DNA from 2 places in the Nocardiopsis sp. iso_25 genome. Region 2 is predicted to be linked to the other one. Evidence: predicted binding sites of a transcription regulator. Region 2 holds the regulator's gene; the other holds the start of a gene.
What was found. The regulator HrcA, encoded in region 2, represses chaperone genes, less so after heat shock. The targets are predictions, from matches to a motif close to TTGGCACTCTCNNNNNGAGAGTGCCAA.

Region 1 (4,242 bases), 2.8 Mb from region 2:
ACCGGGCGGGCTCGACCAGGGCGCGGCGCACGATCGCCACACCGGTGGCCTCGTCGCCCTCCAGGCCGAGGTCGGCCGAGTCCAGCGCCTTGGAGGCGTGCACCAGGGAGGCGCCGCCACCGGCGACGATACCCTCCTCGATGGCCGCGCGGGTCGCCGAGATGGCGTCCTCCAGGCGGTGCTTCTTCTCCTTGAGCTCCACCTCGGTGGCGGCACCGACCCGCAGGACGGAGACGCCGCCCGCGAGCTTGGCCAGGCGCTCCTGGAGCTTCTCGCGGTCCCAGTCGGAGTCGCTCGCCTCGATCTCCTTGCGGATCTGGCGGACGCGGTCCTCGACCTCGGACTGCTCCCCGGCGCCGTCCACGATCGTGGTGGCGTCCTTGGTGATCGTGACGCGGCGGGCGCCGCCCAGCGCGTCGAGGTCCACGTTCTCCAGGGTCAGGCCGACCTCCTCGGCGACGACCTGGCCGCCGGTGAGGACCGCGATGTCCTGGAGCATGGCCTTGCGGCGCTCGCCGAAGCCGGGCGCCTTGACCGCGGCGACGTTGAGGGTGCCGCGGATCTTGTTGAGCACCAGGGCGCCCAGCGCGTCACCGTCGATGTCCTCGGCGATGATGAGCAGGGGCTTCTTGCTCTGGACGACCTTCTCCAGCACGGGCAGCAGGTCGTTGAGGCTGCTGATCTTGCCCTGGTTGATCAGGATCAGCGCGTCCTCCAGCACCGCCTCCTGGCGGTCGCCGTCGGTGACGAAGTAGGGCGAGACGTAGCCCTTGTCGAACTGGAGGCCCTCGGTGAAGTCCAGGTCCAGACCGAAGGTCGGGGCCTCCTCCACCGTGATGACGCCGTCCTTGCCGACCTTGTCGAACGCCTCGGCGATCAGGTCGCCGATCTGGGCGTCCTGGGCGGAGTTGGTGGCGACGTAGGCGATGTCCGCACGCTCCTCGACGGGGCGGGCGCGCTCCAGGAGGATCTCCGACACCTTGGCGGCGGCGGCGTCGATGCCCTTCTTCAGGGACATCGGGGAGGCGCCGGCGGCCACGCTGCGCAGACCCTCGCGGACGAGGGCCTGGGCCAGGACGGTCGCGGTGGTGGTGCCGTCACCGGCGGCGTCGTTGGTCTTGGTGGCGACCTCCTTGACCAGCTGGGCGCCCAGGTTCTCGTAGGGGTCGTCCAGCTCGACCTCACGGGCGACGGTCACGCCGTCGTTCGTGATGGTGGGGGCGCCGAACTTCTTGTCGATGACGACGTTGCGACCGCGCGGGCCGAGCGTCACCTTGACGGCGTTGGCGAGGCGGTCGACGCCCCGCTCGAGGGCGCGACGGGCGTCGTCCTCGAACTCCAGGATCTTCGGCATGTGGGTGCTTCCTCTTCAGGCCGGTCGAAAGAGAGCATCCCGCCCGCCCGGCTGTACGCCGACCGGTGCGGGATGCGGATGGCTCCGGGCCCGTTGGAGCGGGCCCCGCGGAGGCCTACTTCTCGACGACGGCGAGAAGGTCGCGGGCGGAGAGCACCAGGTACTCCTCGCCGTCGTACTTGACCTCGGTGCCGCCGTACTTGCTGTACAGGACGACGTCGCCGACCTTCACGTCCAGCGGGATGCGGTTCTCGCCCTCGTCGTCCCAGCGGCCCGGGCCCACGGCCAGGACCTCGCCCTCCTGGGGCTTCTCCTTGGCGGTGTCCGGGATGACCAGACCGGAAGCGGTGGTCTGCTCGGCCTCCAGCGTCCGGACCACGACGCGGTCCTCGAGCGGCTTCAGCACGGTCTTGGTGGCGGTCGACACGGTGTGACCTCCCCCTTCAAGGTTTCGGTGTACTGATTTCGGCCCGCACTGGTGCACGGACCGGCTACGAAAAAGGGGCGACCACGGCGGCCTGTCGTCGCGGGTGCCAGACCGGCCTCGTCGCGGTTAGCACTCTACCCCCGAGAGTGCCAGAATGGAAATGTGACCGTGACCCCCGGTCGGGGAGTTCCGCGAGGGGCTCCTCCCGCCGGGGCGGTACGCGGCCGCGTCAGCACACCGCTCCTTCGACGCCCGGGGGGAACCCATGCGCCTGGCCGCCTTCGAGGCCCTGCTCACCGACGCGGGCCGGGAGGTCCTGGCGGGGGTGGACCCGAAGGCCGCCGCCGGGGACCAGCTCGCCGCGGCCTCGCTGCTGCGCGGTGACCCGCGCGTGGCCGCCCTCGACCCCGGTCTACCCGTCTCCGAGCTGGTAAACGCCGTCCTGACCCAGGTCTCCCTGCGCGAACGCGGGCGGGCCAAGTTCGGCGGACTCGCGCCGCGGATGTTCTTCACCCCCAACGGGCTGGAGCAGTCCACCCGGCGCGTGGTGGCCGACTACCGCGCGGAGCGCATGGCCGGGGCGTTCGGACCGGCCGGACCGTCGGGACGGAGCCCGGACGGCGCCACCGCGGGCGACCTGTGCTGCGGGGTCGGCGCGGACCTGCTGGCCCTGGCCGCGCGCGGCGTTCCGGTCGAGGGCGTGGACGCCGATCCCCTCACGGTCGCGGTGGCCCGCGCCAACATCGCGGCCCTGGGCCTGTCCGGGCTGGCCCGGGTCCGCGAGGGCGACGCCTCCGCGACCGCGCCCGGCCGGTACCCGCTGCTGTTCTGCGACCCTGCCCGGCGGGGCGGGCGCGGCCGGGTGTTCGACCCCTCGGCCTACTCCCCGCCGTGGGACACGGCCGTGGACCTGGCCGAGGGGGCGGAGGCGGCCTGCCTCAAGGCCGCGCCGGGCATCCCGCACGAGGCGCTGCCCGGTGACGCGGCGGCCGAGTGGATCTCGGTGGACGGGGAGCTGAAGGAGACCGCCCTGTGGTTCGGCGCGCTGGCCGACGGGCCGCGGCGCCGGGCGACGGTGCTGCACGAGCGCGAGGGGCTGCTCGCCCGCGAGGGCGCGGTGGCGCACCTGGACGCCGACCCCGGCCTGGGCCCGGCGCCGGTGGCGGCGGCCCGGCGCTACCTGTACGACCCGGACCCGGCCGTGGTGCGCTCGCATCTGGTGGCGGAGGCGGCGGCGCGGGTGGACGGCGCCCTGCTGGACGAGCGGATCGCGTACTTCACGGCGGACAGGGCGGTGCTCTCGCCGCTGTGGCGGGTGCTGGAGGTGGTGGAGGTGCTGCCGTTCTCGCTGAAGCGGCTGCGCTCGGCGGTGCGCGGCCTCGGGGCGGGGACGGTGACCGTCAAGAAACGGGGCTCGGCGGTGGACACCGAGAAGCTGCGCCGGGACCTGCGCGCCTCGGGCCCGGAGTCGGTGACGGTCGTGCTCACCCGGATCGGCGAGCGGCCCTTCTGCCTGCTGTGCCGCGAGGTCGACGCCCCGGCCCGGGGGTGAGCCCCGGCCCTGGATGACGCCTCGGTCCGGGGGCAAGCCTCGACCCGGGGGGAGCCCCGGCCCGGGACTAGGTGCACCGACCGTGGAGGATGGGGGCATGTACGTCCTTGAAGCCGGTGCCGCACACGCACCCCCGGTCCTGTTGCTGCACGGCGGCGGCGTCGCGGGGTGGATGTGGCGCCCCACGCTGGAACGGCTCGGGGACGCGGCCCGTGTGATCATCCCCGACCTCCCCGGCCACGGGCGCGGCGCGGACGGGGCGTACCGGTCCCACGAAGAGACCGTTCGGACCCTGGTGGGGGTCCTGGAGGAACGCGCGCCGCACGGCGCGCTGGTCGCCGGGTTCTCCCTGGGAGCACAGCTCACGACGCTCCTGGCCGCGGCCCGCCCCGACCTGGTCACCGGAGCCGTCGTGGTGAGTGCCCAGGCCCGCCCCCTCCGGTTCCCGGGCGCGACCCTGGGCCTGCTCGCCGTGAGCGCGCCGCTCGCGCGACGACGGTGGTTCGCCCGGCTCCAGGCCAGGGAGCTGTTCGTTCCCGAGGCGCTTCTGGAGGACTACCTCCGCGACAGCGCCCGCACGAGCCGCGCGACCCTGCTCGCGAGCGTCGGCGAGAACATCCGCTTCACCCTTCCTCCCGGTTGGTCCGACTTCCCGAACCCGGCGCTGGTGATGGTCGGGGAACGGGAGCGGGGCCTGGTGCGCGCTTCGGCGCGCCTCGTCCACGACGCCCTTCCGGGTTCCCGGCTGGTCTCCGTCCCGGGGTGCGGTCACGGCATCCCCCTGCAACGACCCGACCTGCTCGCCGGCGTACTGGCCGACATGGTGTGAACGGCGCGGACCAGGGCCCCCGCGTCCCACGGGGGGCGGGTGCGCCGCCCCCCGACGGGGCACAGGGCCCCCGTTTCCGG
Region 2 (4,242 bases):
GCGGGCAGCTCCAGCTGCGACAGGCGGCTGGCGCCGTCCTCGTGCAGCACGACGCCCAGGTCCGCCCCCGCCAGGAGGCCGACCACGGCGGCCCGGTCGGCGAGGTCGGCGACCTCGGGCATCCGCGCGCGCCGGGCCTGCTTGGCCGCCTCGCGGGCGGTCGCACGCCACTTGGCCAGCGCCTTGGCGGCGCGGTCGCCCTTCCAGCGGGTGACGCAGCGCTCCGCCGCCCAGGGCACGACCGCGTCCGCTCCGGCCTCGGTCATCATCTCCACGGCCAGTTCGCCCCGGTCGCCCTTGGGCAGTGCCTGGACCACCGTCAGGCGGGGGCGGAGCGCCGGGTCCTCCCGGCGCTCCACCACCGCGCAGACGATGTGGTCGCGTCCCACCGCGGTGACCGTGCAGCGGACGCGCAGGCCGCGTCCGTCGGAGAGGTCGACGGTCTCGCCCTCCCGGATGCGGCGCACCACGGCGGCGTGGCGGCCCTCGGCGCCGTCCACCGTCACCCGGTCGGCCGCCAGGGCGGCGGCCTCGACCAGGAAGACCGGCGGTGTCACTTGGCGCCGAAGGCGTCGCGGATCTTGGAGAAGAACCCGCCGTGTCCGGGGCTGAAGCGTCCCGGGGTCTGGTCCTCGCCGCGCAGTTCGGCGAACTTGCGCAGGAGGGCCTCCTGCTCCTCGTCCAGCCTGCTCGGGGTCTCCACGTCCACGCGGATGCGCAGGTCGCCCCGGCCGCCGCCGTCGAGGTGGCTGACGCCCTTGTTGGGGAGGGTGATGACGTGGCCGGAGTTGGTGCCCGGGCGCAGGTCGATGTTCTCGGTGCCGTCGAGGGTGTCGAAGGCGAAGGAGGCGCCCAGCGCGGCGGCCGTCATGGGGACGGTCACCGTGCAGTGCAGGTCGTCTCCGCGGCGTTCGAAGGTGGGGTGCGGGCGCTGGATGATCTCCAGGATGATGTCGCCGCGCGGTCCGCCGTTGGGGCCGACCTCGCCCTCCCCGGCGAGCTGGATGCGGGTGCCGTCGTCGACGCCCGCGGGGATCTTGACGGTGCGGGTGACCTTCTCGCGCACCCGGCCCTCGCCCGCGCAGTCGCCGCAGGGGTTGGTGATGACCGAGCCCTGGCCCGAGCACTGGGGGCAGGGGCGGGAGGTCATGACCTGGCCGAGGAAGGACCGGGTGACCTGGGAGACCTCGCCCTGACCATGGCACATCTCACAGGTGGTGCGGTGCGAACCGGCCGCCGTCCCCTCGCCCTGGCAGGTCTCGCACAGGATGGCGGTGGGGAAGGTGATCTCCTTGCTGACCCCGAACGCGGTCTCCACGAGGTCGAGTTCGACGCGGATCTTGATGCTGCGCCCGCGGCGGACCCGCTCCCGGGGGCCGCGCCCGCCGGGCTGGCCGCCGCCGAAGAAGGCGTTCATGATGTCGTCGAAGGCGAACCCGCCCGCGCCGCCGAAGCCCCCGGCCCCGCCGCCGCCGGGCGCGTAGGGGTCCTGGCCCATGTCGAACATCCGGCGCTTGTTCTCGTCGGAGAGGACCTCGTAGGCCTGGGTCACCTCCTTGAAGCGCTCCTGGGTTGCGGGGTCCGGGTTGATGTCCGGGTGGAGTTCGCGCGCGAGCCGCCGGTAGGCCTTCTTGATCTCGTCCTTGGACGCGTCGCGACGCACTCCGAGAACCTGGTAATAGTCTCTGGCCACTGGGTTACTGTCCTGCCAAAATCTGTCCGACATAGCGAGCCACGGCGCGTACTGCTCCCATCGTCCCCGGGTAGTCCATCCGGGTGGGTCCCACCACACCGATCTTGGCGAGCGACTGGTTTCCCACACCGTAGTCCGCCGACACGATGGAGGTGGACCTCAGGCCCTCGTGGAAGTTCTCCGCGCCGATGCGCACCGTGAGCATCGACGGGTCCTTGGCCTCTCCCAGCAAACGGATGAGGACCATGTTCTCTTCCAGCGCCTCCAGGACGTCCCTGAGGCTGGCGGCGAAGTCGACGGCGGCGAGGTTGGCCGTCCCCGCGAGGACGATCTTCTCCTCGTGCCGTTCGACGAGGCTCTCCAGCAGGACGGAGAGGACCGACACCGCCATCTGGCGGTGTTCGGGCGGCACCTGCGGAGGCAGGTCCTCCACCGCGTCGGGCACGTCGCCGAGGTGGCGTCCGGCGATGGCCCGGTTCAACATCGCGCGCAGGTCGTTGACGGCGGCCTCGTGGACCTCTCCCAGGCCGTCGATGACGCGCTGCTCGACCCGGCCCGTGTTGGTGATCACGACCATCATGATCCGCTGCCCCCCGAGGGGGACCAGTTCCACGTGCTGCACCGACGAGCGGGTCAGCGACGGGTACTGGACGATCGCGACCTGGCGGGTGAGCTGCGCGAGGAGCCGTACGGTCCGGGCGACGATCTCGTCGAGGTCCACGGCGCCGGTGAGGAAGGACTCGATGGCGCGCCGCTCCGCGCTGGAGAGCGGTTTGACCGAGGAGAGCCGGTCGACGAAGAGCCGGTACCCCTTGTCCGTAGGAACGCGTCCGGCACTGGTGTGCGGCTGCGCGATGTAGCCGTCCTCCTCCAGGGCGACCATGTCATTGCGGATGGTCGCCGGGGAGACGCCGAGCCGGTGACGGTCGGCCAGGGCCTTGGAACCCACGGGCTCGTTGGTGTTGACGAAGTCCTCGACGACGGCACGCAGGACCGCGAGCTTGCGCTCATCCAGCACTCGCCACCTCCTGGCACTCCATGGTCCTCAGTGCTAAGTCTATGCCCGGCCGCAAACCCTGACGGTTACCCGCGGTCGGCCGGGCCCCGGCGCGGCGGTGCCGCCCCTGTCCCCGCCGGGCCCGCGGCGCGCGTCGCGGCCGCCGGGGCGCCGGCGCGCGCCACCAGTAGACTGCACGACCGTGGCTACCAAGGGAACCGGCCGTTACGGCCGCGACGTGCTCGCCGGGGACTGGCGCCGCCCGAAGAAGAAGGCGGTCCGCGAGGTGCCCCTGGAACGGGAACTGGTCGTCGAGGACGCCGGGGAGGCGTTCTGCGGGGCGGTGGTGGCCTGGGACAAGGCCACCGTCACGCTGGAGGACCGGCACGGCCGCCGCCGCGTGTTCGACCTCGCCCCGGCCGCGTTCCTGGTCGACGGCGAGCCGGTGACCCTGGTGCGCCCCGCCCCGGCGGCGCGGGGTCCGCTGCGCAGCGCCTCCGGGTCGGTGGCGGTGCCGGGCGCGCGGGCGCGCACGGCCAGGGAGAGCCGGATCTACGTGGAGGGCGTCCACGACGCCGAACTGGTGGAGAAGGTCTGGGGCCACGACCTGCGCGTGGAGGGGGTGGCCGTCGAGTTCCTGGAGGGGGTCGACGACCTGCCCTCGATCGTGGCGGAGTTCTCACCCGGGCCCGGCAGGAGGCTGGGCGTCCTGGTGGACCACCTGGTGCCGGGTTCCAAGGAGACGCGGATCGCCGAGCGGGTACGCGGCGAGCACGTGCTGGTGGCCGGGCACCCCTACGTCGACGTCTGGCAGGCGGTCCGGCCGGGTTCGGTGGGAATCGGGGCCTGGCCCGAGGTGCCGCGCGGCGTCCCCTGGAAGGAGGGGGTCGTGAGCGCCCTGGGCTGGCGGATGGAGACGGGAGAGGCGTGGCGCCGGATCCTGGGGTCGGTACGTACCTATGCTGATCTGGAGCCGGCTCTGCTCGGCCGGGTGGAGGAGCTGATCGACTTCGTCACCGGGCCGCACCCGGACGCTCCCTAGCGAGCGCCGCGCGCGGGGGGAGCGGCAGGACCTAGGATTTGACCCGGGCGAGGCTCCGGTCCCCGTGTCCGGTGCCGAGGTCGCCCGCCTCCGGCCCGCGCGGTCGTCGGTACAGCACGGTAGTACAGGAACCTCCCTCTCACCAGCGGAGCCAAGGAAGAGCATGAGCCAGACCCCGACGAACCCCCCGCCCCCGGAGGATCCCCACCGGGGACAGCAGCCGGACCACGGGCAGGACGGGCAGCAGGAGTACGGACAGCAGCCCCCGCAGCCGGAACCCGGCCAGGAGCCCGCCTACGGGCAGCCGTCCGGGGCGCAGCCGCCCTACGCCCCGCAGCCCGGCCAGGACCACGGCCAGCCGCCCTCGGGGGCGCAGCCCGCCTACGGCCAGCCCTCCGGCGCGCAGCCGCCCTACGCCCCGCAGCCCGAGCAGGGCTACCAGGGCTACCAGGGCTACGGCCAGGCTCCAGGAGCGCAGCCCGACTTCGCACCGCCGCCCGGCGCGCAGTC

Region 1: the regulator HrcA is predicted to act here: its motif matches at 1,908-1,934, upstream of groES (co-chaperone GroES).

What each region holds. Positions count from the first base shown of each region.
Region 1 covers NZ_CM149667.1:5,611,325-5,615,566, forward strand. Annotated here, with positions in the region: gene groL (chaperonin GroEL) at 1-1,354, opposite strand, end outside; gene groES (co-chaperone GroES) at 1,470-1,781, opposite strand; gene AC0VX6_RS24115 (class I SAM-dependent methyltransferase) at 2,047-3,333, shown strand; gene AC0VX6_RS24120 (alpha/beta fold hydrolase) at 3,431-4,162, shown strand.
Region 2 covers NZ_CM149667.1:1,679,571-1,683,812, reverse strand. Annotated here, with positions in the region: gene AC0VX6_RS07345 (16S rRNA (uracil(1498)-N(3))-methyltransferase) at 1-557, opposite strand, end outside; gene dnaJ (molecular chaperone DnaJ) at 554-1,693, opposite strand; gene hrcA (heat-inducible transcriptional repressor HrcA) at 1,698-2,711, opposite strand; gene AC0VX6_RS07330 (DUF3097 domain-containing protein) at 2,893-3,732, shown strand.